Regions from separate parts of the Shewanella violacea DSS12 genome, predicted to be linked through region 1. Evidence: predicted binding sites of a transcription regulator. Region 1 holds the regulator's gene; each other region holds the start of a gene.
The links. Region 1 encodes LexA, which represses DNA repair genes until DNA is damaged. Its sites were predicted from a motif close to TACTGTATNNNNATACAGTA; they were not measured.

Region 1 (6,090 bases):
AAGTGGCAGCTCGGCGCTTTCTTTGGCCATTAGTCTCTGCTGGTTGAAGCAGAAACACTCGGTTTTATTGAAGTAAGCGGCTCCCTGTCCAGGTGAGACCGAAGGGATGGCCTGGCCAATGGTATCCTTTAGAGACAGGTTTTTCGCAGTGAAATTAGTGCGAATTAGCTCTCCGGGGTGCACCTGCATACGTTTGACTTCAGGCTTAAATTCCCAGGGCATATCACTTTGGATCTGCGCCATAAATTCTATGGTAATGGTTCGATTCTTATCGATTGTGATTGGCTTGTAAGTGCTGGCGCTGTTCTGGGTTTTGCCATTGATGCCCAACTGCTCACAAAGCACATCGTATAAGGGCACCAAGGCGAAGCCGAAGCCGAACATGCCCACGGCACCAGCAATCAGCATGCCGATGAGTTTTCGATTAGACTTGCCCTGGTTATTGCTCATATCTACTTTATCTCGGGTGGTGTAGTAAATGAGTGATAGGGAGCCGGACTAGGCAGTGTCCATTCCAAACCTTCGGCGCCTTCCCAAGGTTTCGCCGCCGCTTTTTCGCCACCGCGTATACACTTGATGACCAGCGCTAGGAAGATAAACTGAGACAGTCCGAAGGCGAAACCGCCTATGGAGACTATCTGGTTAACATCGGCAAATTGCACCGCATAATCTGGTATACGCCTTGGCATACCTGCTAAGCCTAAGAAATGCATAGGGAAGAAGAGTACATTGACCGATATTACCGAACACCAGAAATGTATCTTGCCTAACCTCTCGTCATACATGTTGCCGGTCCATTTAGGCAGCCAGTAATAGGCGGCAGCCATGATGGAGAAGATGGCGCCTGTCACCAGCACGTAGTGGAAATGTGCCACCACGAAATACGTATCATGGTATTGGAAGTCTGCCGGGGTGATGGCAAGCATCAGGCCCGAGAAGCCACCTATGGTGAAGAGTATGATGAAGGCGATAGCAAACAGCATGGGGGTCTCGAAGGTGAGGGAGCCTCGCCACATGGTTGCCACCCAGTTGAACACTTTCACCCCGGTGGGCACCGCGATCAACATGGTGCAATACATGAAGAATAGCTCGGCGAATACCGGCATACCTGTGGTGAACATGTGGTGTGCCCATACAAGAAACGACAGGATTGCTATGCTCGAGGTGGCGTAAACCATAGAGGAATAACCAAATAGTCTCTTACGGCTGAACGTTGGCACTATGGCCGAGATGATACCGAAAGAGGGTAAGATCATGATGTAAACTTCGGGATGACCGAAGAACCAGAAGATATGCTGGAACATCACAGGGTCGCCGCCACCCGCGGCATCGAAGAAGCTGGTGCCGAAGTATTTATCTGTTAGCACCATGGTCACAGTGCCAGCCAGTACCGGCATCACGGCAATTAACAGGAAAGCGGTGATCAACCAGGTCCAGACAAAAAGTGGCAACTTCATCCATGTCATACCCGGAGCGCGCATGTTCACTATGGTGACGATCACGTTGATCGCTCCCATGATGGAGCTAATCCCCATGATATGGATAGAGAAGACAAATAGCGCCGTGCTGTCGGGGCTGTAAGTGGTCGACAGTGGTGCGTAGAAGGTCCAGCCAAAGTTAGGTCCACCACCTTCCATAAACAGCGAGCTCAGCAGGATGGCGAAGGCAAAGGGTAAGATCCAAAAACTCCAGTTGTTCATTCTGGGTAGCGCCATGTCCGGCGCGCCTATCATCATAGGTATCAGCCAGTTTGCCAGGCCAGTGAAGGCTGGCATAACGGCGCCAAACACCATGATCAGTCCGTGGACTGTGGTCATCTGATTAAAAAAGTTTGGTTCTACCAGCTGTAATCCTGGTTGAAATAGCTCGGCGCGTATCACCATAGCCATGGCCCCACCGGTGAGGAACATGATAAAACTGAACCAGAGGTAGAGTGTGCCTATGTCTTTGTGGTTGGTAGTGAACAGCCAACGTTTAATCCCCGAGGGGTGCTGTTGATGATGCTCATCTTGGTGATCCTTGGTCTCTTCGACCTGACCAACTTCCATATTGGGTTCCGCATCGCGGGTTAAAGTATTCATATTGCCTCCCTATTGGCCATGCTGACTGACATCAGCTGCCTGAACCGTATCGCCTGTGTTGTTGTCCCATGCGTTACGTTCATAAGTAATCACTGCGGCAATCTCTTGCGCGGTTAATTGCTTCCCAAAAGCCTGCATAGCAGTGCCCGCCTTACCATTGATAACGATCTCCAGATGATCCATTAATGGTCCAGTGGTGATTGGGCTGCCTTTCATTGGAGGGAATACGCCGGGTAAACCCATGCCGTTAGGCTGGTGACATGCGGCACATCGAGACATGTACACCTGTTCACCTTGGGCCATTAGCTCATCCATGGAGAGGGATTGACTCAAGGAGGCTTCAGCCTCTGCAGCGGCGGCGCTGGCTTGATTTTTTTGTTCGGCGACCCAGATGTCGAAGTCGGCTTGGCTCAGAGCCTCGACCACGATTGGCATGAAGCCGTGATCTTTGCCGCAGAGTTCGGCACATTGGCCACGATAGGTACCTGGGATATCGATACGAGTCCATGCTTCATTGATGAAACCTGGATTCGCGTCTTTCTTGACGGCGAATGCGGGGATCCACCAGGAATGGATCACATCTTCTGATGTCATCAGGAAGCGAACTTTCTTATTGATGGGGAGGACCAAGGGCTTATCGACCTCGAGGAGATAGTTTTCTCCCTTCTCCTCGGTGCCTTCTATCTGTTCTCGCGGGGTCGAGAGTAAGCTATAGAATTCTATATCTTGATCGAAATAGCTGTAATGCCATTTCCATTGAGAGCCAGTGATCTTGATGGTGATGTCAGCATCACTAGAGTCTTCCATGGCAACTAAGGTCTTAGTCGCCGGAATAGCCATAGCTATGAGTATGATGAAAGGTGTAATGGTCCAGGCTATCTCGACCTTAGTACTTTCGTGGAAATTGGCTGCTACGGCACCCTTAGACTTTCTGTGATTGATCATGGAATAGATCATCACTCCGAAAACCACGACACCGATGGCGCAACAGATATACAGAATGATCATGTGCAGGTTGTATACCTGTCCACTGATATCCGTAACGCCCTTTGTCATATTAAAGGGCATTCCTGATGCCAAAACGTATGGCGTAAACAGCAACGCCAGAAAACTATACAACACTCGCTTCACTAGACTTCTCCTCTGTCAAAAATTAAGACAAAGAAGAGTCACACAGTAAGTCTCTGCTCTATGCAAACTCTTCAGTTCCCAAAAAAGCAACGATGACTTCAAAGTGCAGTGGCGGTTCACTTGTTATTTTAGTTTGGCAGTTACTTATCTACCAGAGTTAACCACACTCGCACCTACGGCTGAATATATCAGTACCGATTTCAGCGAGGTAAATTTCTGGCCTTGTACATATGGCAGGGTTTTACTACGCCGACTACTAAATCGTTTGGATATAACAAATTATCGTTGTTATATCCCTAACTTACTTGGTGTTGAAATATTGATCAAGATCACTTTTAGCTAAATTATGAAATATTTTGAATAAAAATCAGACATAAAAAAGTCCCTTGCGGGACTTAAATAATAGGTTTTAGGCTAAATCAATTTCTAGATTAGTGTAGAGATCCAAATAAACTGGCCTGACTGAAGTGAGTATCTCTTTGAGTGTGGGCCTTACTGTGTAAGTGATTATTCGCATCCTCGATGACAATGCCTAAAGCGCGTGCGCTTTTTTCTACCAGTTTTAGTCGGCGATTGTCACGTGAATCTAAGGCCTGAGTCCAGCAGATAACGGCACTGGATGTACCACTTATAAGCGCTTTTTCCATGGCCCATAAGGTTTCGATTTCGTCTTTAGCATGAACCAGCAGGACTCGGTCCATCCTGACTCCAGCTTCGGCTAACATCTGCTTGTAACCTATATTGGGAGGACTAATCAATACGATCCATTGCCCCTGATGGCTCAAGGTTGCAAGCTGATTACTCACTTGTTTTAGTTCCACCCGGCCCTGAGTGTAGCTGGTTACCGTGGTGATACTTCCACACTCTTGTTCGATGGACGCTTGGTTAAGTGGATTAGTCCATAAACCTGGGTGTCTAGGGCTATTTCCGATCATATTTTTCATTACCAAGCTCCTTCGCCAATGAGTGACTTATCTATTTATTGCCAGCTGCCGTTGCGGATAACACCGACTGCCAGACCTTCGATACTCAGGCTCTGACTGGTGAGATCGACCACTATTGGTGCATAGTCTTCATTTTCTGCATGGAGATAGACCATACTGCCCTTTTTCTCGAAGCGTTTTACTGTGACATCCTCTTCCACTCGAGCGACTACGATCTGGCCATTCTTTGCTTGTGAAATCTTATGAACCGCAAGCAGATCACCTTCGAGAATGCCAATATTTTTCATACTGTCACCGCGCACCCTAAGTAGAAAGTCGGCACTGGGGCGAAACATAGCCGGATCAACTTTATAATGTTGTTCTATATGTTCCTGAGCAAGGATAGGTTCACCAGCTGCAACCTGGCCTATCAATGGTAAGCCTAAATCTTCGGGTTCCGCTGCTTGAGTGAGTCGGATGCCGCGGGATGTACCGGGAATTATTTCGATGCAACCTTTCTTGGCGAGGGCCTTCAGATGTTCTTCGGCCGCATTGGCACTCTTGAAGCCTAAGCGCTTGGCTATTTCAGCTCGAGTCGGAGGCATGCCGGTATCGATAATATTACGCTTAATGAGTTCTAGGATCTCGGCTTGTCTTGGTGTCAAAGGTCTCATGATTAATCCTGTCTTTCTATACAGTAACTGTCATTATATACAGTATCTTGGTCAGTGCAAGGATTAACCAAGTTTATTATCTGGGATTGCTATTTGTCATACCCTGTCTTTGCCTCTGAAAGGTAAGGGTATTAGTAAATCTGGCTGATATTTTGAGTCATTCACCAGTATAACTGGCTTCATTATGGCTTTTGCCAACTAGATTAGGGGGTTCTCTCTTTTATCTGGTATTCTATGCCGTTATTAAGAAGACTCATATTATATAAGAACAATGTCGAAAAAAGACTCTCTTTGGTATAAATCCTTACGCTGGATTCAGAAACAACTGGTGCAGACTGTAGTTGTGCCCCATGACCCCTTCGCCGATCTCAATTTAGATCCAGATAAACCTGTGGTTTATGTGATGAAGACTGAATCTCTCAGCGACATCGCAGCCCTGAGTGAAATCACAGGTAAATATAGACTTCCAAGTCCCTATGATGAACTTGTGGTCGATGGTGATCGTACGCCGAGAGTCGTATGCCTTGAAGGTGCCAAGCCGCTATTCGGTGAAAGAGAGAGCAATGAGTTTTTCTTAAATAGCTTTATGGATCTGTTGAAGGTGCATAAAGAGAAGCCTGAACTGGATATACAGCTAGTGCCGGTCAGTCTTTACTGGGGACGTACTCCAGGTAAAGAAGACGATACCATGAAGGCCGCAGTGCTCGAGCGACAAAATCCAACCTGGCTGCGAAAATGTTTTATGATCCTCTTCCTGGGAAGGCATAATTTCGTTCAATTTTCTAATGCCGTCTCAATTCGTCACATGGCCGATGAGCATGGCACCGACAAGCGAATAGCTCACAAGCTTGCTCGTGTTGCCCGAGTTCACTTTAGCCGTCAACGTAAGGTCATGACTGGCCCTGTTTTGCCTAAACGTCAGGTGTTATTCCAAGATCTGTTAAATTCTGAGTCCCTTAAGAAGGCGATTAAGGAGGAAGCAGCCAGTAAGAAGATCTCCGAGGCCGAGGCCAAAGCTAAGGCGATGGAGTATCTCGATGAAGTTGCAGCGGATTACTCCGAGAGCTTAGTACGAATAGCCGAGCGCTTCCTGACCTGGCTTTGGAATAAGCTTTACAAGGGCATCAATATCAAGGGCGCCGAGCAGATCAGGCAGCTGCATCATGATGGTCATGAGATCATCTACGTGCCTTGTCACCGTAGTCATATGGACTACCTGTTACTCTCGTATATTCTCTATTACGAGGGCATGGTTCCACCGCACATAGCTGCGGGTATCAA
Region 2 (6,090 bases), 1.9 Mb from region 1:
GATTGGTGGCAGGATTCAAAACTCGTGCCCGAATTCGGCGTTGTTATCCAGTGGTTTTTTGACTACATAGAAAACACGTCAAGCTTTGTACCCAAAATATAAAATGCATTAAGCATTAATAAGTTTAGCTTAAGTCGATTCTAGCTTTTGCGACTAAAAACTATAATTATCAGAACATCTTACAATGAGGAATCTCACCCATGTGTGGTATCGTCGGAATAGTTGGCCGGTCATCGGTTAATCAGCCTATATATGATGCTCTAACCGTACTTCAGCATCGTGGACAAGATGCTGCTGGTATCGTGACTGTTGATGGTAGTGCGTTTAGATTACGCAAGGCCAATGGTCTGGTAAAAGACGTATTTGAAGTTAAACATATGCAACGTCTGCAAGGCAACATAGGTATCGGTCATGTTCGTTACCCAACCGCAGGCAGCTCGAGTGCATCTGAGGCTCAACCTTTCTATGTTAACTCTCCATTTGGTATTTCATTAGCCCATAACGGCAACTTGACCAATACCGTAGAGTTACATGAGCGTCTGCTCAAGCAGCGCCGTCATGTGAATACAACATCTGACTCTGAAGTCTTGTTAAACCTGCTTGCCGATGAAATTCAGCAGTGCAAGAACGAGAACTTAAGTGCCGATGAAGTGTTCGATGCGGTTGCTAATGTGCATACACTGATCCGTGGTGCCTATGCTGTCGTTGCCTTGATAATAGGCCAGGGAATGGTTGCGTTTCGTGACCCATTCGGTATTCGTCCTCTGGTACTGGGTAAGCAAGAGACCGAAAACGGCATCGAATATATGATTGCCTCAGAGAGTGTGGCTCTCGATGCAGTTGGTTTCGAGCTGATGCGCGATATTGCACCGGGCGAAGCCGTATATATCAGCCAAGATGGTGAACTATATACTCGTCAGTGTGCTAAAGATCCTGTCTATGCACCTTGTCTATTCGAATTCGTTTACTTCGCACGTCCTGACTCGACTATCGATAAAGTGTCTGTTTACGGTAGCCGAGTAAACATGGGCGCTATGTTAGGTGAGAAGATCAAACGTGAATGGGAAGATCATGATATTGATGTGATTATTCCAATCCCAGAAACCTCATGTGACACAGCGTTAGAGATAGCGCGTCACTTGAATCTTCCTTATCGCCAAGGTTTCGTTAAAAACCGCTATATTGGCCGTACTTTTATCATGCCTGGTCAACAGGAACGTAAGAAGTCGGTACGCCGTAAACTCAATGCCATTGGTGTCGAGTTTAAAGGCAAGAATGTCTTGCTGGTTGATGATTCAGTGGTACGTGGTACGACTTCAGAGCAGATTATTGAGATGGCTCGTGAAGCTGGCGCTAACAAGGTGTATTTTGCCTCGGCGGCACCGGAAATTCGTTTCCCTAACGTCTATGGCATCGATATGCCAACGACAAGTGAGCTGATAGCTCACGGTCGTGATGTTGATGAGATCAGTAAGATAATTGGTGCCGACGGCATGATCTTCCAGGACCTTAAAGACTTGGTAGAAGCGGTTCGCATGGAAAATCCTGAGATTAAGCGTTTCGAGACCTCAGTATTCGATGGCAACTACATTACTAACGATGTGGATCAGGCTTATTTGGATCACATCACTAAGTTACGTAATGATGATGCTAAGGCTAATCGCAGCAAGGATATCGGCACTAATCTAGAGCTGCATAACGTTTGTCATCCATAAACGCTAGCCTAATGGTTAGTGTCTTTTTAGTGAAGACAAGTTAACGTTTAGAAAGCCGACATATCAAGTTTGAGTGTCGGCTTTTTTATGGTTAAAATTTGGGGGAAATGAAGATGGTACAGGAAAACACTTATCCAATCGGCGTAGCGGGTCAGAAATGGGGCGCAGCTGAGAAGGCACTCTGGTTAACCAAGCAAACGATTAAGCGCTCCTATCAAGAAGAGGTGGCCGCGAGAATTGCGCCACTTGCTGAGCACTTTCAAGTCGACCAGTATGGCGCCTTGTCTTATAACCCTAGTCAATATCCCCTGTTTGTTGTTAAGTCTAAGCAGTGGAGTGAAGATAAGCCGACTGTGTTAGTCACGGGCGGGGTTCACGGCTATGAAACCAGTGGTGTACATGGAGCGATACGTTTCTTGGAAACCAAGGCTAGGGAGTATATGGACAGGTTTAATATTCTGGTTGCTCCATGTGTCAGCCCTTGGGGATATGAAACCATTAACCGTTGGAACCCTAACGCAGTCGATCCTAATCGTTCATTCTACCAAGATAGCCCGGCTGAAGAGTCGGCGGCCCTGATGGCGTATATTGCAGATTTAGGCATTGATATCACAGTGCATATCGATCTACATGAAACCACAGATACAGATAACTCAGCGTTCAGACCGGCCTTAGCGGCCAGAGATGCGGTGGAGCATACCAATTGGAATATCCCAGATGGTTTTTATCTGGTGGGTAATACTGAGCTGCCGGCTGAGGCGTTTCAAACCGCCATCATAGGGTCGGTAGAGAAGGTGACCCACATAGCTCCAGCCGATGATGCCGGTAAGCTTATCGGTGTCTCCTTGTCTCAGTTTGGCGTAATCAACTATGCCACTAAGGCTTTGGGACTGTGCGTTGGTTTTAGTGATAGCATCTATGCCACCACCACTGAGGTATACCCGGATAGCCCTAAGGTCGACGATGAAAATTGTATTCTGGCACAAGTAGCGGCAATCACAGGTGGATTGGATTATATCTTGCCTCTGACTTAACACTTTATTAAGTAAATGATCAAATCATTAGCGTTAACTCACTGACAGAGTTAACGCTTTTTTATCTGTTTTCTAAGTTATGTTTCAAGAGCAAACTGTGATTTATGCTAAATGAACACACCAGACTAGCATCCAGATGGCGAAGAGTAGACTAGCCCCACGTTTAGTTACAGTATGTCCCATGCTCAATCCAATGAGAGTGCTGATGCAGGTTAAGGCTATTTGCATGGTTATCAATAGCATCAACTCGAAGAGCTTATTGTCGGTTAGCAATGGTGTGATCAATAGGGCTACCGCGGTCACCATAAGGAAATTATACAGGAGTAGTCTATCTAGGCTGTTGCCAGTTTCCGTGGTCGATGCAATCATGATGAACCTCCTTTATAAGCTTGTTATTACCTAGACTATAGTCAAATGATAATCATTCTCAACTGATTTTGCAAACTAATCTGCTTTAACTGTGTGCTATTGCAAGCAATTATTGCAGCTAGTGTCACTTTAGGCTAAAGTTACTGGTAATTTATACAGTAGTCCGAGTTCCACATATGATTCTTTATATCGCAGAAAAACCTTCCCTTGGTCGAGCCATAGCTGATGTGCTACCTAAGCCCCATAAAAAGGGTGACGGTCATATCATGGCGGCTAATGGTGATTGTGTTTCCTGGTGTATCGGTCATCTGTTGGAGCAGGCAGAGCCCGATAGCTACGATGCGGCATATAAGTCGTGGAAGTTTGAGCATCTGCCCATTATCCCTGAAAAGTGGAAGATGAAGGCTAAACCTAAGACCCGTAGTCAATTAACCGTACTTAGGGGCTTAGTCAAAAAAGCCACTCAACTGGTTAATGCTGGCGATCCCGACAGGGAGGGGCAGCTATTAGTCGATGAAGTGATCTCTCATTTGGGCGTCAAGGGCGAAAAACTCAATAATACACAGCGCCTGCTGATCAGCGATCTCAATCCTCAGGCGGTGAAACGTGCATTGGGGCAGATGCGCAGTAATCGAGAATTCATTCCCCTGTCTACTTCTGCCTTAGCCCGTTCTCGTGCCGATTGGCTCTATGGTCTGAATATGACCAGAGCCTATACCCTGCAAGGTCGTAAGGTGGGATATCAGGGCGTGTTATCTGTAGGGCGAGTACAGACTCCCTTGTTAGGCTTAGTGGTTCGCCGGGATGAAGAGATAGCTAACTTTGTTTCTAAGTCTTTCTATGAGGTTCAGGCCAATCTCAATACAGAGAAAAATGAGGCGTTCAGAGCCAAGTGGCAGCCCAGTGAAGCCTGCCAACCTTATATGGATGAAGAAGGCAGAGTCTTATCTAAAGGTCTGGCACAAAATGTCGTGGATCGCATTAGTGATAAACCGGCACAGGTTACTCAGGTTATTGCTAAAGATAAGCAGCAAAATGCGCCTCTCCCTTATAGCCTGTCTTCGCTGCAGATAGATGCAGCCAAGCGATATGGTATGAGCGCCAAAGAGGTGCTCGACACCTGTCAGACGCTTTATGAGCGACATAAGTTGATCACTTATCCCAGATCTGACAGTCGTTACCTGCCAGCGGAACAGTTTTCCCAAGCCCCTCAAGTCATAGGTGCGGTGCTATCAGGGGCTGGCGAGTTAGTCGAGAACAGCGATAAACCAGATCCTAAGATAAAATCTAAGGCCTGGAACGACAGCAAGGTCGATGCTCACCATGCCATCATACCCACAGAAAAACGAGTCAATCTCTCCAGTCTGAGTGCTTGGGAGAGGCAAATCTACCTGCAAGTGGCTCGTCAATATCTTGCCCAGTTCTATCCGCCTTATCTCTATAGCGAAACTGAGGTTCATGTGTTGATCGAGGGCGGTCACTTCAAGACTAAGGCGAAGCAGGAAAGGGCGCAGGGGTGGAAGCAGCTATTTACGCGAAATAATACTGCTAATACAAATAGCGCGAGCACTGGCAAGGAAGACGATGATGAGTCACAGCAGAAATTGCCAGCGCTGAAGAAGGGTCAGTCTTTGCATTCTGGTGCTGGCGAGTTAATCGAGAAACAGACCCAGCCAGCTAAACATTTTACCGATGCCACTCTACTTGGTGCTATGACTGGAATTAATCGTTATGTGACGGATCCTGAGATCCGAAAAATATTGAAAGATACCGATGGGCTGGGCACCGAAGCGACTCGAGCTGGGATCATAGAATTGCTGTTTAAGCGCACCTTCCTCAGTAGACAGGGCAAAACTATTATAGCCACCGAGGTAGGTAGGGGGCTGATTAACAGCCTGCCTTTGAGTGCCACTACGCCTGATATGACCGCATTGTGGGAAAGTAATCTCGATGCCATCAGTCGCAAAGAAGCTAAGTATCAAAGTTTTATGACCCCACTCATCGACTCTCTGAGCCACTTGATAACTCAGGCTGGTTCACAGCTACCGACAGCTTTACAAGGCGTAAAGGCGCCGAAAAGTAGCTTTAAGAAGCGACGTTTCACTAAGAAAAAATCCAAGAGCTGATCATGAGCTGGAAAGGGCTTGTTGAGCAGCTCAGAGTAAACTAAACAGAGTGAATTAAATAAGTATGCCTAGGGTTCAGTGTTACATCTAAAGGTTTTATTTAATCTCTCGGTATTGATTGCTGACGGAGTCGTAAATAAAGCCCCCATCACTCAGCTTCTTTTCAAGCTGCTCAGGGGAGATATCCAGATCATAAAACAGTGCCTGTTGGTCTACACAGGTGAGGCGCAAGTGCTCATTGACTATGCCGATTAAGATATCACAACTCAAATCTGCTAAATGGTAATCCATCACTCTTCCTGCTGTTAGTTTGTCAGCTGTTACTCTTTAGGTTTAGCCTAGTTAAGCCTGGCTTGCCATTCACAGTGTAGAAAAGCATTTCCAAGATGGAGAGTGACCGTATAAGGCTTGGTAGTCTTATATTTACCGAGCTCCATTGGAGTGTATTTACATTTTTAGTTTGTCTACCTGTCCGTAAGGTGAGTTACTTTGCACTGGTTTTTAGTTTAAATTCTAAAATATCAAAGTGACACGATTTGCTTTGGTATGCACCAACATCTGTCTATTGATTTAACTGCTCCAATAGGTGGATATGCTTCTCAGCCATTACTGGTCCTTTTGGCTGAGAAGCACCCTTTAATGGCATAAGAATATTACCATGCCAGTCCTTAGCAATTTGTAAGCTCTCTCCTGTGTTGTCGCTCACAATCCACATGCCGAAAAAATGAACTGTCTCATCATATGGAACCGCTTGGTTATTGCCGCAATAAACCTCCTAAATGTAAGAAGTCTCTCCGATCAGATTCTAATACCAATTGGTATAACTCAAGCAGTTTTGGAACATGA
Region 3 (6,090 bases), 1.6 Mb from region 1:
GGGGGAATTGAGTTCTTCATTGAATGTGACCGAAATAGTAAATTTTCCCTTCGGCATGTTCAATTCATGGATAGATTGAGTGACTTGCTTGTCTAGCTCTTTGGCATAACGACTACGACTCTGACTGAGTTTTTTGGCATGTACCAAATAGCTGTCTTTACTGGCGGCAACTTGTTGTCTGAGTTCGTCTAAGGCTTCTTCGTCAGAATCTAGGGAGCTTAGCTCAGTTCTAAGTGTGAGATGGTGAGCGGCTAGCTCGTTCGGGCTGACGTGATGTTTACGCGCCAACTCCATGGTTTTGGATAATCTCAGCTCTAAGTGGGTAAAATGTTCCGGATCCAGTTCCAATCCTGCTAAGTAATTCTCCAGCTCGCTGCTGCTCTCTTGAACTTGAATAAGGGCTTCATTTAGCATGCTAACGACATTTTTCAGCAGAGGATCATATGACTCGAGCTCATGGGCTTGAGTGATACCCGCATTGATCAAGGATTCGACGCTGCCCTGATCATTTTCCTGCAAGATGAACAACTCATTTTTACAGGCCTCGACCAAGGCTGTGCCATTGGCGAGTTTCTTGTGCTCAGCCTCTATCTCCTCAAATTCACCAGCAGAAAGGTTAAATTCATCTAGCTCTTCAACTTGGTACTGGAGTAGCTGCTTTCGAGAGATACGCTCTTGTTGTGACTGAGTTAAGACCTTAAGCTCCTTCTCTATCAGTTTACAGCGTTGATAGCCTGCCGTGACTGTATCCAGTAGCATTTTATGATTGGCGTAACTGTCTAACAGAGTAAGCTGATGTTCACTCTTGAGCATGGCATGGTGGGCATGCTGACCGTGAATACCTATAAGCAGTTGGCCAAGATTCTTAGCCTGTGATAATGGCACAGGATTACCATTGATGTATGCCCTAGAGCGACCATCACTGCCAACTGTGCGCCTGAGTATGCAATCATTATCCTGGTCGAGATCATTATCTTCGAGCCAACGTTTGGCAATCGGAATGTCATTTAAGGAGAATCTGGCACTGACTTCAGCTTTCGTCGCACCAGGCCTTACTGTGCCAGCATCGGCTCTGTTACCTAGGCACAGGCCCAGGGCATCAATTGCGATGGATTTACCCGCACCGGTTTCACCTGTAATACTGGTCATCCCAGGTTTGAAGTCCAGCTCCAGAAAGCGGACGATGGCAAAATTATTGATGGTGAGTTGGCAAAGCATAATGACACCCTCTAATGTACTGTGTTTTTAAACAGTATATACTGATTTTATATACAGTAAAGCTTTGAGTGAATTATGTTCAATTTTATTTTTATCTAGGGTAAATAGTGACGAGTTTTTCATTCTGTATTCTAGGGGACAATAAGAACACGACTGGCTGTAGTGGCTTAGGAAGCGAGTAAGTACCCATGAATTGTATCTAGTGACAGGAGTTTATCTTTTGGATAAGCGAGCCTAGAACAAATACTCTCAAGTATGGCGAACTAGGCTATTAAGCCTTATATCATAAGGCTGCTTGTGTTTGTTTTATTTACCTAGCCTCTTTTTAGAGCGCTTTATCTTGGACTCCTCGGCAGGCATATTGTCTCTCATTGGAGGGAGAACACCGAGTTCTTGAAAAAAGTTGATCTGTCTTCTTAACTCAAACAGAGAACCCACACTGGTTTTCTCACCTATGGTGAGTTTCCAAGTATCTGTCTGGCCTTCTGAATTAATCAGAATATGGCCTTCATAAATCAATTTTCTCATGGCTAGGTATAGCTTAGCTCTCAGGCAGTCCTATGCCTATGTTCGATACGCCGGCCTCAATGATCTCTTTTCGCAACGACTTTACAAAGTCGGCATTTAACTTAGGATTATCTTCAATCAGTTGAAGTAGTGTGCCTTGGAGCTCTTTTTCTTCAACCATGACTTCATGATTAAAAATGTAGTCATCGAATGCTTCTTCGTCAAGGTCAACATCTGAAATCGCTTCTATGTAGTTGGCGACTGTGCTTGAAGAAAGTTTACTGATATTGACGATATCTTCTTCGACTTTACCTTGTATTGCACTCAAGAGCGCGATAATCGCAGTGCTTGCATCCATGGCTGGGTAAACCCCATATGCATCGAAGTTGGCAGGATCCGGAGTGTTTAGCTCTAATCTTTCTAGGTAGATATCAATATTGAGCTTTAACTTTTTGTCGTAGATAGATTGCCATAGTAAGCTAAGTGCAGTGTCTAGCACTTGTGGGTCACCAAACTCACACACCTCTGAAAAAAGTTGATAGTTAGGTAGCATACGTTGGCACAATGCGATGGCGAATACTTTTTTCTGTTGCAAGTCTAACGCTTTTACACGTTTAAAGAAGCCGGGCTTGTTTGTCATCTAATACGTCCGTTGATAACTGTGATAACACTTGATTTGCTGCCGATTCTACCTTAGTTAGTTCATCAAGTAACTCTAGTATTTCAGGTTCCACCTCGGCGATACCAGATCCCAATTTTAACCTCGACTCTATCTCATGGCAAAGTTTCTGTGTCGTAGGTACGCCGCAGTAACAACTCGCGCCATGTAGCTTATGTATAGTGCTGAGCATCTGTTTATCATCGAAGTTATCTAAGCAGTATTGAAGCTGTTCTGCAGTCTCAGGTATTGATTCCGCAAACATTTTCAACATATCTAGGGCTAAGTCGGTTTTATTGTTCGCCTGGGTTAAACACAGATCCCAATTTAAGGTGAAGTGATCGAAGTGAGTGAATCTGGGACGAGTCTTCCAGCGGCTGATGACACTCCTAAGAGAGGCTTCATCTATGGGCTTAGGTAAGTAACCATCCATACCACTCTGTTCGATCCTCTCTCTCTCTTCGGCAATGGTATGAGCCGTCACTGCAATAATTGGCGTATTACGATTGAGGGAGTGCTGACGTATCTGTTTCGTGGCGCTAATACCATCAGTACCTGGCATCTGTATATCCATAAAGATGAGATCAAAACTGCGCTCCTGAGCCTGTTTAATCGCGCCCTGACCACTATCAACAACCGTGACTTGACTGACAACTTCTTTCAGCAAGGTATCGATTAATTTTAGATTTGCCGGGTTATCATCCACAGCCAGCACACTCATGGCTTCTCTGGAAATTGGCTCTGGAGGTGTATATTCTTTAAGAAGTTGCTGACTCTCTGAGTTAGGTTGAGGATCTATCAAGGTCTGAGCCAGTACCTTCTCGCCTATTGGCGCCGACATCACCTTATCGACAAAAGGTAGAATGCTATGGAGATCATGCTCCAGATCTCCGCCGATGAAGATAAGATAGTTACACCTGGCTTTAATCTTTTTAAGTTGTGAGCCTATATTTGTGTCTTTATCCAGGCCCTTGTTGCTGATCAGGGCATAATCATAATGAGTATCGTGCTGACTGAAATGATGGGCCAGCAGCTCACTGGAGCGAATATTAGTTAGCCGCATTCCCCAATGCCTGACCTGACGATCTAAGGTATTATTTGACAGTTCTCTTGGCTCAAGTAACAAGATTGTCTTATTGAGCAGTTTATCCACAGATTGTATCTGGCCTATGGGATATATACTGGTGCTGAGGGGGAGGGTGAACCAGAAGGATGAACCGGTATTAGGCTTGGAATGACAGCCTATCTGACCCCCCATACGGTTGATCAGTCGCTTAGTGATGATAAGCCCAAGACCCGTGCCGCCAAATCGACGGGAAATGGATGAGTCTGCCTGGCCAAATGCCTGAAAAAGCAGTTCCTGTTGACTCTCGTCGATACCGATACCTGTATCTATCACTTCACATCTTAGGTTGACCTTGTCATTGGTGGATTCGGTCAACTGGAGTCTTAAATGTACGCTACCAATATCGGTGAATTTGATGGCATTACCGACCAGATTAGTGATGATCTGGCTAAAACGCATCGCATCCCCGGAGAGGTCTTCGGGTATCGACTGATCGATATCTACCACTAATTCTATATCTTTCTCACGGGCACTATTAGATAGCAAGGTAATGGTATCGTCTAAGGTTTCTCTCAGTGCGAACGGCATATTTTCCAATACCATTTTTCCCGCTTCGAGTTTCGAGAAATCTAAGATGTCATTAATGATCCCCAGTAAGTTAGTCGCGCTCTTTTCTATGGTATTAACATAGTCCTGTTGACTCGAATGCAGGGGCGTCTTGAGTAGCTGCTTGGCAAAGCCTATGACGCCATTGAGCGGGGTCCTTAATTCATGGGACATGTTGGCCAGGAACTCTGATTTTATTCGACTGGCCTCTAACGCACGTTTCTTAGCGAGATCTAGCTCGACGTTCTGGATCTCTATCTGCTCTAAAGTTTCCCTTAAATCTGAGGTGGCCTGATCGATATTTTGCTGCATCTCATCGTGATATTCCGACAGGGAGCCAGCCATGGCGTTAATGCCACGTTTGAGCAGGTCTAATTCACCTATCAAGTGACCATCTACCCGAGTATCGAGCTTTCCTTCACGGATCTTGGCCACTACTCGCACCATCTCAGTGATAGGTTGAGTGACGTTTTTAACCAGTCTGAAGGTGAAGAGTAAATTCAGTTGAACACCGATTAACACCATGATAAATGCGGCAACGGCGGCCCTATGTTGCTCAAGCAGGGCATTTTCCTTATTGATTAATACCGCTATATAGCCGAGCTTAGTCGCGATCAGGCGTTCAGTATCATTATTTTCATCGGTATTAAGGTGAAGTTCATTATCAGATGAAAAAATAGGCGTGCGAAGTATGATGCTGTCGCCGACTTGTTCGAGCTGAGTGTTAAGCAGGCTGGTAAAAGGTTGACCGTAACGCATCATCTCATGGTTTTTATAATGATGAGAGGTGACTATGACACGATTCTGGGTATCGAAAATGGCAATAAACTGCACTAAAGAGGCTTTATTTAGTTGGATTGCTGTGATCAGTTTTTTGGTACTTTGGAAATCATCATTCTCTAGGCCTATGGCCGCAGCAATCGCCAATGGCTCAATGATATTGCTGCCTTGTTCTACGAGAGTTTGTTCGAGTTCGTAGAAACGATTTATGGTAAAATAGCAGCCCAGTAGCACACCGACTAGAATCGTCGGCGCTAATGCGAGTACGAGTACCCATGAGCGGAGACTGTATTTCGTCATGTTATCGGCATTATTCATTAAGTTAGCTGATTTCATCAGTTTGTTGACAAATGTGTCACTAGACTGCCAGAGAATGGGCGGTCTTGGCCAGTATTATTATCGATTTAGAGGCCTGAATGGCACAGTTTTTTAAAGCAAAACCAAATAGTTCTAAGCAAATGTCACCCAAAATAAGCTTAGACGTGACTCAGCTCGATCACTTAGGTGCGGGTATCGCTCACCATGATGGCAAGATTGTCTTCATACCCGGGGCGTTACCCGGTGAGCACGTGAAAGGGCAATTGACCGAGCAGAAGAAGCGTCACGCTCGTGCTAAATTGCAAGAGATTGTCACACCATCCCAATATCGAGTCACACCTAAATGTGCCCATTATGACCAATGTGGTGGTTGTGACCTGCAACATCTTTCAATCGATAAGCAACGTAACCATAAGCAAGATGCCTTAGTCGGTCTTATGGCGAAGTTGGGTCAGGCTGAAGCTGAGACTCTCGCACCGGCACTCATAGGTAAAGAATGGGATTATCGTCGCCGTGCCAGACTCGCGACCTTTTATGATAGGAAGACTAAGCATACCACTCTTGGCTTTAGGGCTAAGGCGAGTAAGCAAGTGGTTAAAATCGAGCATTGCCCTGTGTTGGCGGCGCCTCTGTCAGACTTAATTCTGCCTTTATCTCAGGTGTTGAATAGGCTCGCGAGTAAGAAGGCCTTGGGCCATGTAGAGCTTATCGAAGCCAGCAATGGACATTTTGTCGTTATCAGAATGACTCAATCCATGGCGGATAAAGATACTGAAAAATTGCGAGAATTTGCCCTAAGTCACAAGGTAAGCTTGATAGTACAAGGTAATGAATCCGATTTAACCTTGATTGGTGATGAAGCCAAAACGCTGGTTATTGGCTCAAATGAGCTGCCGTATTATGAATTGGATAACGGCATCAAACTGAGTTTCACTCC
Region 4 (6,090 bases), 500 kb from region 1:
AACCTAAGGGGTTTATCGAGCATTAAATGTGTGTTTTTCGCTCTATTTTCTCACGAATTACCAGTGTGGAATTATAAAAGTGTATTTATCTAGTACTTTAAAGTCAGATCTGACTACCCAATAGATTAGAAAGTATAAGGCTATATTGGCTCTTCTCAGGTGGCCAAAATCCTCTAGCTAACACACGATGGGGCATTTCCGTGTTAGCTACTCAACCAATGAAACCCAAATCGAAGAGATAAATAACCAGGTGTAGATACGTCTGCGAGCTTCCAAAACAAGGCCGAAAATGTTCCCTACATTTTTCGGCATTTCCACCATCCGTGGCGGTCAGATGTTTTGGCAGAGCCTCCAAGGAAGACTCTTATGAAATCAAGACCGGCGGTTCGCAGAACCTTCTCAAAATAAAGAGCGCACAATCCTCGCCGGATAGGCGTTAGGTTACAATGAAAACAAAGGCTCGGAGCGAATAAGGCCAAATTTTCTTGTGATTCAACCAAGTGTAGATGCAGCTGCGAGCTTCCATGGATGGACTTGCAGCGTTTCGCAGAAGTGTCTGCACATATCCCGCTGAGCAAGCGATAGGTAACCATGAAGGAACGAGCTTCAAACGACTACTCAATACCAACTCAGCCAGAAGCTGAATCAGAAAATGTCATCAGCCTTCATTCGAAGGCTAGCTAGCTTTGGGGAATTTCTGAGTTAGCGACTCAACCAATGAAACCCAAATCGAAGAAGTAAATAACTGAGTGTAGATGCGGCTGCGAGCTTCCAAAACAGGGACGTTTTGGCAGAGCCTCCAAGGATGGATTGACGGCGTCTCGTAGAAGTAGCTGCACATATCCCGCTGAGCAAGCGTTAGGTTACCATGAAGGAACGACCTTCAAACCCCCTTCCCAATACCAACTCAGCCAGAAGCTAAACCAGAAAATGTATTAAGTCTTCATTCGAAGGCTAGCATCAACTTATGCCGACTAGCGTCACACTTATTCAAACCATTTGTCATAGATCACAATTTTCGCCATACTCGAGCTAATCCCGACAGCAAACACAAGTCTTATAAAAACAAAAGTTTGCCGATTGGAATGCCATTAATAATCACAAGTATGGAGTTGCCGATGGAATCACAGATCAAAACACCTGTAGAGATGCTCGACCACTGGGTCGACACACTCGGTGACTCAACTTACCTAAGACAACCGATCAATGGCCAGTACCAAGACTTTAGCTGGCGCGAAGTACAACAGAAGATGCAGCAGCTTGCTGGGGCCCTAAGACACTTAGGACTAAAGCCAGGTGACAAAATTGCCGTGCTCTCTAAAAACTGTGCCGAATGGTTTATTACCGATCTTGCCCTGATGCATGGCGGCTATATTAGTGTGCCCATCTACCCAACTGCCAACGCAGATACCATAGCTTACGTGTTGGAACACAGCGAAGCCAAGGCCATTATTATCGGTAAACTAGATTACTGGGCCGACCAAGAAACTGGGGTTGGCGGCGATATATTGAGAATGTCCATGCCCTACGACACTATGCCGGCTCAATATAAGTGGGACAGCTTACTGCAACTTGGAGAGCCACTGCTAGATGCCCCATATGCCACTCCAGAGCAGACAATGACGCTGATCTATACTTCCGGCTCTACTGGCAAACCTAAGGGTGCGATTCAAACCTTCGCTAGCTACGCTTGGACCTGTAAGGCGGTGGTAAGAGATCTCAAAACCGGAGTCGACGATAGATTAATCTCTTACCTACCTCTGGCTCACATCACAGAGCGCGTGGCGATGGAAGGCTCATCATTTTATTCCGGCAGCTGTGTCGCTTTCGTTGAGAGTCTGGATAGTTTCGTTGCCGATGTACAACGTGCCAGGCCTACGATATTTTTCTCGGTCCCTAGGCTCTGGAGTCTATTCCACCAAAATATTGTCGCCAAGATTGGCAAGAGTAAGCTGAACTTGCTGCTTAAAATTCCTATTATCAAGGGGATCATCAAGAAGAAGATCCATGCAGGTCTGGGTCTGGAGCACTGTCGCCTACTGGGATCTGGCTCAGCGCCGATTCCACCATCACTGATTCACTGGTATCACACCATAGGTCTGAATATCAGTGAAGGCTGGGGAATGACAGAAAACAGCGCCTACTCCATCATCAACTACCCCTTCGATGCCAATAAAATCGGCACAGTCGGTCGCGCCGTCGAGGATTGTTTGATCAAGCAAACGGCGAGTGGCGAGCTCTTGGTAAAAAGCCCAGGCTTGATGACTGGTTACTATAAACAAGAGGAGATGACTGCCATCTCATTCGATGAAGAAGGTTACTTCCGTACCGGAGATCTCTGCTCCATCGACAGCGACGGCTACGTGTCGATTACCGGTAGAATCAAAGATAACTTTAAGACATCTAAAGGCAAATATGTCGCCCCTGTGCCCATAGAGCGTAAACTGGCACAAGATCCCCATATTGAGCTGCTTTGCGTCATAGGTTCTGGCCTGCCCCATCCAATAGCCCTAGTACAACTATCCGAAGGCGCCTATTTGCAGCCAAGAGAAGAGGTTCGTAGCTCACTTAAGGCGACTTTAGACAGTATCAACCCCAACCTTGAATCCCATGAAGCCGTGGATGCCATCATAGTCGTCAATGACGCCTGGGATGTGGATAACGATGTGCTGACGCCGACACTAAAAATTAAGCGCCATGTACTTGAAAAAAGATTCAGTGAAAGAGTCGACGGTATTCGCGGTGGCAAGATACGTTGGGAAGATGAAATAACTTAGTTATCACCACATATAGCAAATAATAACAAAGCACGCACCCAGCGTGCTTTGTTCATTTAATGCTTCCAGTCTACAACCTATGAAAGAACATTAATGACATAATATGACGTTAATGTTTGCCTTATGGTGAAAAAACTTTAAGCTAGCTAATCAAAAAAATTGCAACAGGATAATTGGAACTAAGATGTTAATCGCTCTCTCTATCATAGGTGGCTTCGTGATCCTCACCTTAGGCGCCGAGGCCTTGGTACGAGGCGCAAGCGCCATCGCCCTCAGATTAGGCATTACACCTCTGATTATCGGCCTGACCATAGTGGCCTTCGGTACCAGTGCCCCCGAGCTAGCCGTAAGTTTAAAATCAGCTCTGGCCGGCAATAGTGGCATAGCCTTAGGTAATGTCATCGGCTCTAACATAGCTAACATAGGACTCATCTTGGCACTCACCGCCCTCATTCGCCCAATCCAGGTGAAGTCACAGATGGTCAAGCGTGATATCCCCATCATGATCGCCGCCTCTATGCTCTTCTGGGGTTTACTACTGGACGGTGAACTCAGCTTCTGGGATGGCGCCCTGCTCACTAGCTTATTAGTCAGCTACCTAAGCTTCAGCTATATCAGCTCACGCAAGAGTGGTGACTGCGAAGAGATAGATGATAGCCCGCAAAAACCTATGCTTTCTGTGTTGTTTATTCTTATAGGCATCACCATGCTTGTCGGCGGCGGAATACTATTTGTCGATGGCGCCGTGGATCTTGCCAGGACATTTGGGATCAGTGAAGTCATTATTGGTTTAACCATAGTTGCCATAGGCACCAGCATGCCAGAGCTAGTCACTTCAATAGTGGCCGCGCGTAAAGGCCAGAGTGACATAGCCATAGGTAACATAGTCGGTTCTAACCTGTTCAATATCTTGGGTATCTTAGGTGTAACCGCTTTGGTTCATCCTATTGCAGCCGCCGGGATTCAGAACTTAGATTTTATCGTCATGTTGGCGCTATCTCTACTTGTGCTACCCTTCGCTTGGACAGGATTTAGGATCGGCCGCCGTGAAGGCGCCATATTATTAACCGGTTATCTCAGCTATATGGCCTACCTGGTCGTTTTGGCCTCAGCTTAATATTCTAGCTCCCTTGCTAGCTCAGTAATTTAAGCTCGCCTAGATAAGATCATGATGACAAATGTCATCATGATCTCATGACCTTTGTGCCTGCAAATCACCTCTAATCTCTTTGATACTAGTCCTGACCCTATAAAGGGACTTAATCCACCCGAGCACTCGGGACTACAAGGAGAAATATATGCAGACGTTCTTATTGGTCGGCACTCTCATCAGCACAGCGGCAATCTTTACCCTGCCCGTTAGCGCGAATCAGATCACCATAGATACAGCCACCAGCTATGAACTTCTATTAACCTAGATGGAAATGCCGGGATTAACCGGACTCTAACTCGTGAAATGCTGCATGCAAGGTCATAATTCTCACCACGTTCGGCAAACCCATTATCCAATCGATACTGCCCTATTGCGTGACAGAAGGCCTGGTTATAAAGGCTAAATTGGCCCTAACATTGCCATCAAGCATTTATCTGATAGTATATGTATATAAATACAGTGTTTGAGTGTTTGGCTCAGATAACATTCAATAGATAAAATAGGTACCGGGCGTGAAGAGACTCGATCTTGTTCCTGTCACAGATCTTAAGGGCGTAGCCAAGAAGATGGCCGAACGTCTGGCTAAACTCGGCATTCACACGGTACAAGATCTACTATTCCACCTGCCATTAAGATATGAAGACCGCACTCAAATATACCCTATTGCCTCTCTCTATCCAGGCAGTTACGGCACCATAGAGGCCGTGATCCAGTCCAGTCAGATCATCCAAGGCCGTAAGCGTATGATGACCTGTACCGTGAGAGATGACACAGGTTACATAACACTCAGATTTTTTAATTTTTCTGTGGCGCAGAAAAATTGCCTAGTAAATGGTACCAGCATCAGGGCCTATGGTGAGATACGTCGCGGCAAACATCAGGCCGAGATCATCCATCCAGAATATAAGCTCATTCACGAAGATGATGATTTGGTGATGAGTGATACCTTGACGCCGGTATATCCAACAACTGAAGGCTTAAAGCAGGCAAGTTGGATCAAGCTGACAGATCAAGCCTTAGCCATGCTCGACCTGGACGGCTTACAGGAACTGCTCCCACCTCAGCTGCAACCGAATAATCTGACTCTTAAAGCCGCCTTACAGCTATTACATAGACCCAATAATCAGGTTTCCTTGTTCGATCTGGAACAAGGTCACCACCCGGCGCAGCAACGCTTGATCCAAGAGGAACTCTTGGCCCACAACCTGAGCATGCTCAAGTTGCGTCAGCGCAGTAATCGCGATCATGCTGTGAGTTTGACGGCGACGGGTAAACTACTCAATCCGTTTCTGCAGGCTCTGCCATTTAAGCCAACCGGGGCACAACAGAGGGTCGGTGTTGAAATCTGCAGCGATCTCGAAAAAAGTTCACCTATGATGCGCCTGGTTCAGGGTGATGTAGGCTCGGGCAAGACATTAGTGGCAGCCTTTGCGGCATTGCAAGCCATAGAAAATGGCTATCAGGTAGCCATGATGGCCCCAACTGAATTATTAGCCGAGCAACACGCCGAGAACTTCGCTCTCTGGTTTGAGCCTCTAGGGCTAAAAGTTGGCAGGCTAGCCGGTAAAATAAAGGGCAAGGCCAGAGCGCAATCTTTGCAAGATATCGAGTCCGGTGAATCTAATATGGTTATCGGCACCCATGCCATTTTCCAGGATCAAGTAGTCTTTAACAATCTTGCCCTCATCATCATAGATGAACAACATAGATTCGGCGTTCATCAGAGACTTGGCCTGCGAGAGAAAGGCATCAACCAAGGCTTCCACCCTCATCAGCTGATCATGACTGCCACGCCAATTCCACGCACCTTGGCCATGACCGCCTATGCCGACCTAGATACCTCAGTGATAGACGAACTGCCACCGGGGCGAACCCCAGTGACAACCGTAGCCGTTGCCGATATGAGGCGCAATGAGGTTATAGAGAGAGTCCGACATGCCGCCACCCATGATGGCAGACAGACATACTGGGTATGCACCTTGATTGAAGAGTCGGAGGTTCTCGAATGCCAAGCGGCAGAAGATACCGCCGCAGAGCTGACACTAGCCCTGCCCGAGCTCAAGATAGGTCTGATCCATGGACGCATGAAGTCCGCCGAGAAACAGGCCATCATGGCCGAATTCAAATCCGGTGAACTGCACCTCTTGGTCGCCACAACAG

Region 2: SVI_RS13520 (DNA topoisomerase III) is a predicted target of LexA. The motif match lies at 3,260-3,279, and genes of this name have one in related genera.
Region 3: recN (DNA repair protein RecN) is a predicted target of LexA. The motif match lies at 1,236-1,255, and genes of this name have one in related genera.
Region 4: recG (ATP-dependent DNA helicase RecG) is a predicted target of LexA. The motif match lies at 4,373-4,392, and genes of this name have one in related genera.

Annotation. Positions count from the first base shown of each region.
Region 1 covers NC_014012.1:224,187-230,276, forward strand. The annotation lists gene SVI_RS00880 (cytochrome c oxidase assembly protein) at 1-450, opposite strand, end outside; gene ctaD (cytochrome c oxidase subunit I) at 453-2,048, opposite strand; partial or broken gene coxB (cytochrome c oxidase subunit II) at 2,100-3,212, opposite strand; gene SVI_RS00895 (cell division inhibitor SulA) at 3,644-4,156, opposite strand; gene lexA (transcriptional repressor LexA) at 4,192-4,809, opposite strand; gene plsB (glycerol-3-phosphate 1-O-acyltransferase PlsB) at 5,081-6,090, shown strand, end outside.
Region 2 covers NC_014012.1:3,243,461-3,249,550, reverse strand. The annotation lists gene SVI_RS13540 (CvpA family protein) at 1-102, shown strand, start outside; gene purF (amidophosphoribosyltransferase) at 201-1,715, shown strand; gene SVI_RS13530 (M14 family metallopeptidase) at 1,829-2,749, shown strand; gene SVI_RS13525 (hypothetical protein) at 2,852-3,118, opposite strand; gene SVI_RS13520 (DNA topoisomerase III) at 3,295-5,244, shown strand; gene SVI_RS13515 (DUF4250 domain-containing protein) at 5,341-5,535, opposite strand.
Region 3 covers NC_014012.1:3,604,359-3,610,448, reverse strand. The annotation lists gene recN (DNA repair protein RecN) at 1-1,218, opposite strand, end outside; gene SVI_RS15045 (hypothetical protein) at 1,525-1,746, opposite strand; gene SVI_RS15040 (YjaG family protein) at 1,760-2,365, opposite strand; gene barA (two-component sensor histidine kinase BarA) at 2,340-5,171, opposite strand; gene rlmD (23S rRNA (uracil(1939)-C(5))-methyltransferase RlmD) at 5,252-6,090, shown strand, end outside.
Region 4 covers NC_014012.1:4,683,423-4,689,512, forward strand. The annotation lists gene SVI_RS19300 (AMP-binding protein) at 1,119-2,777, shown strand; gene SVI_RS19305 (calcium/sodium antiporter) at 2,962-3,894, shown strand; gene recG (ATP-dependent DNA helicase RecG) at 4,443-6,090, shown strand, end outside.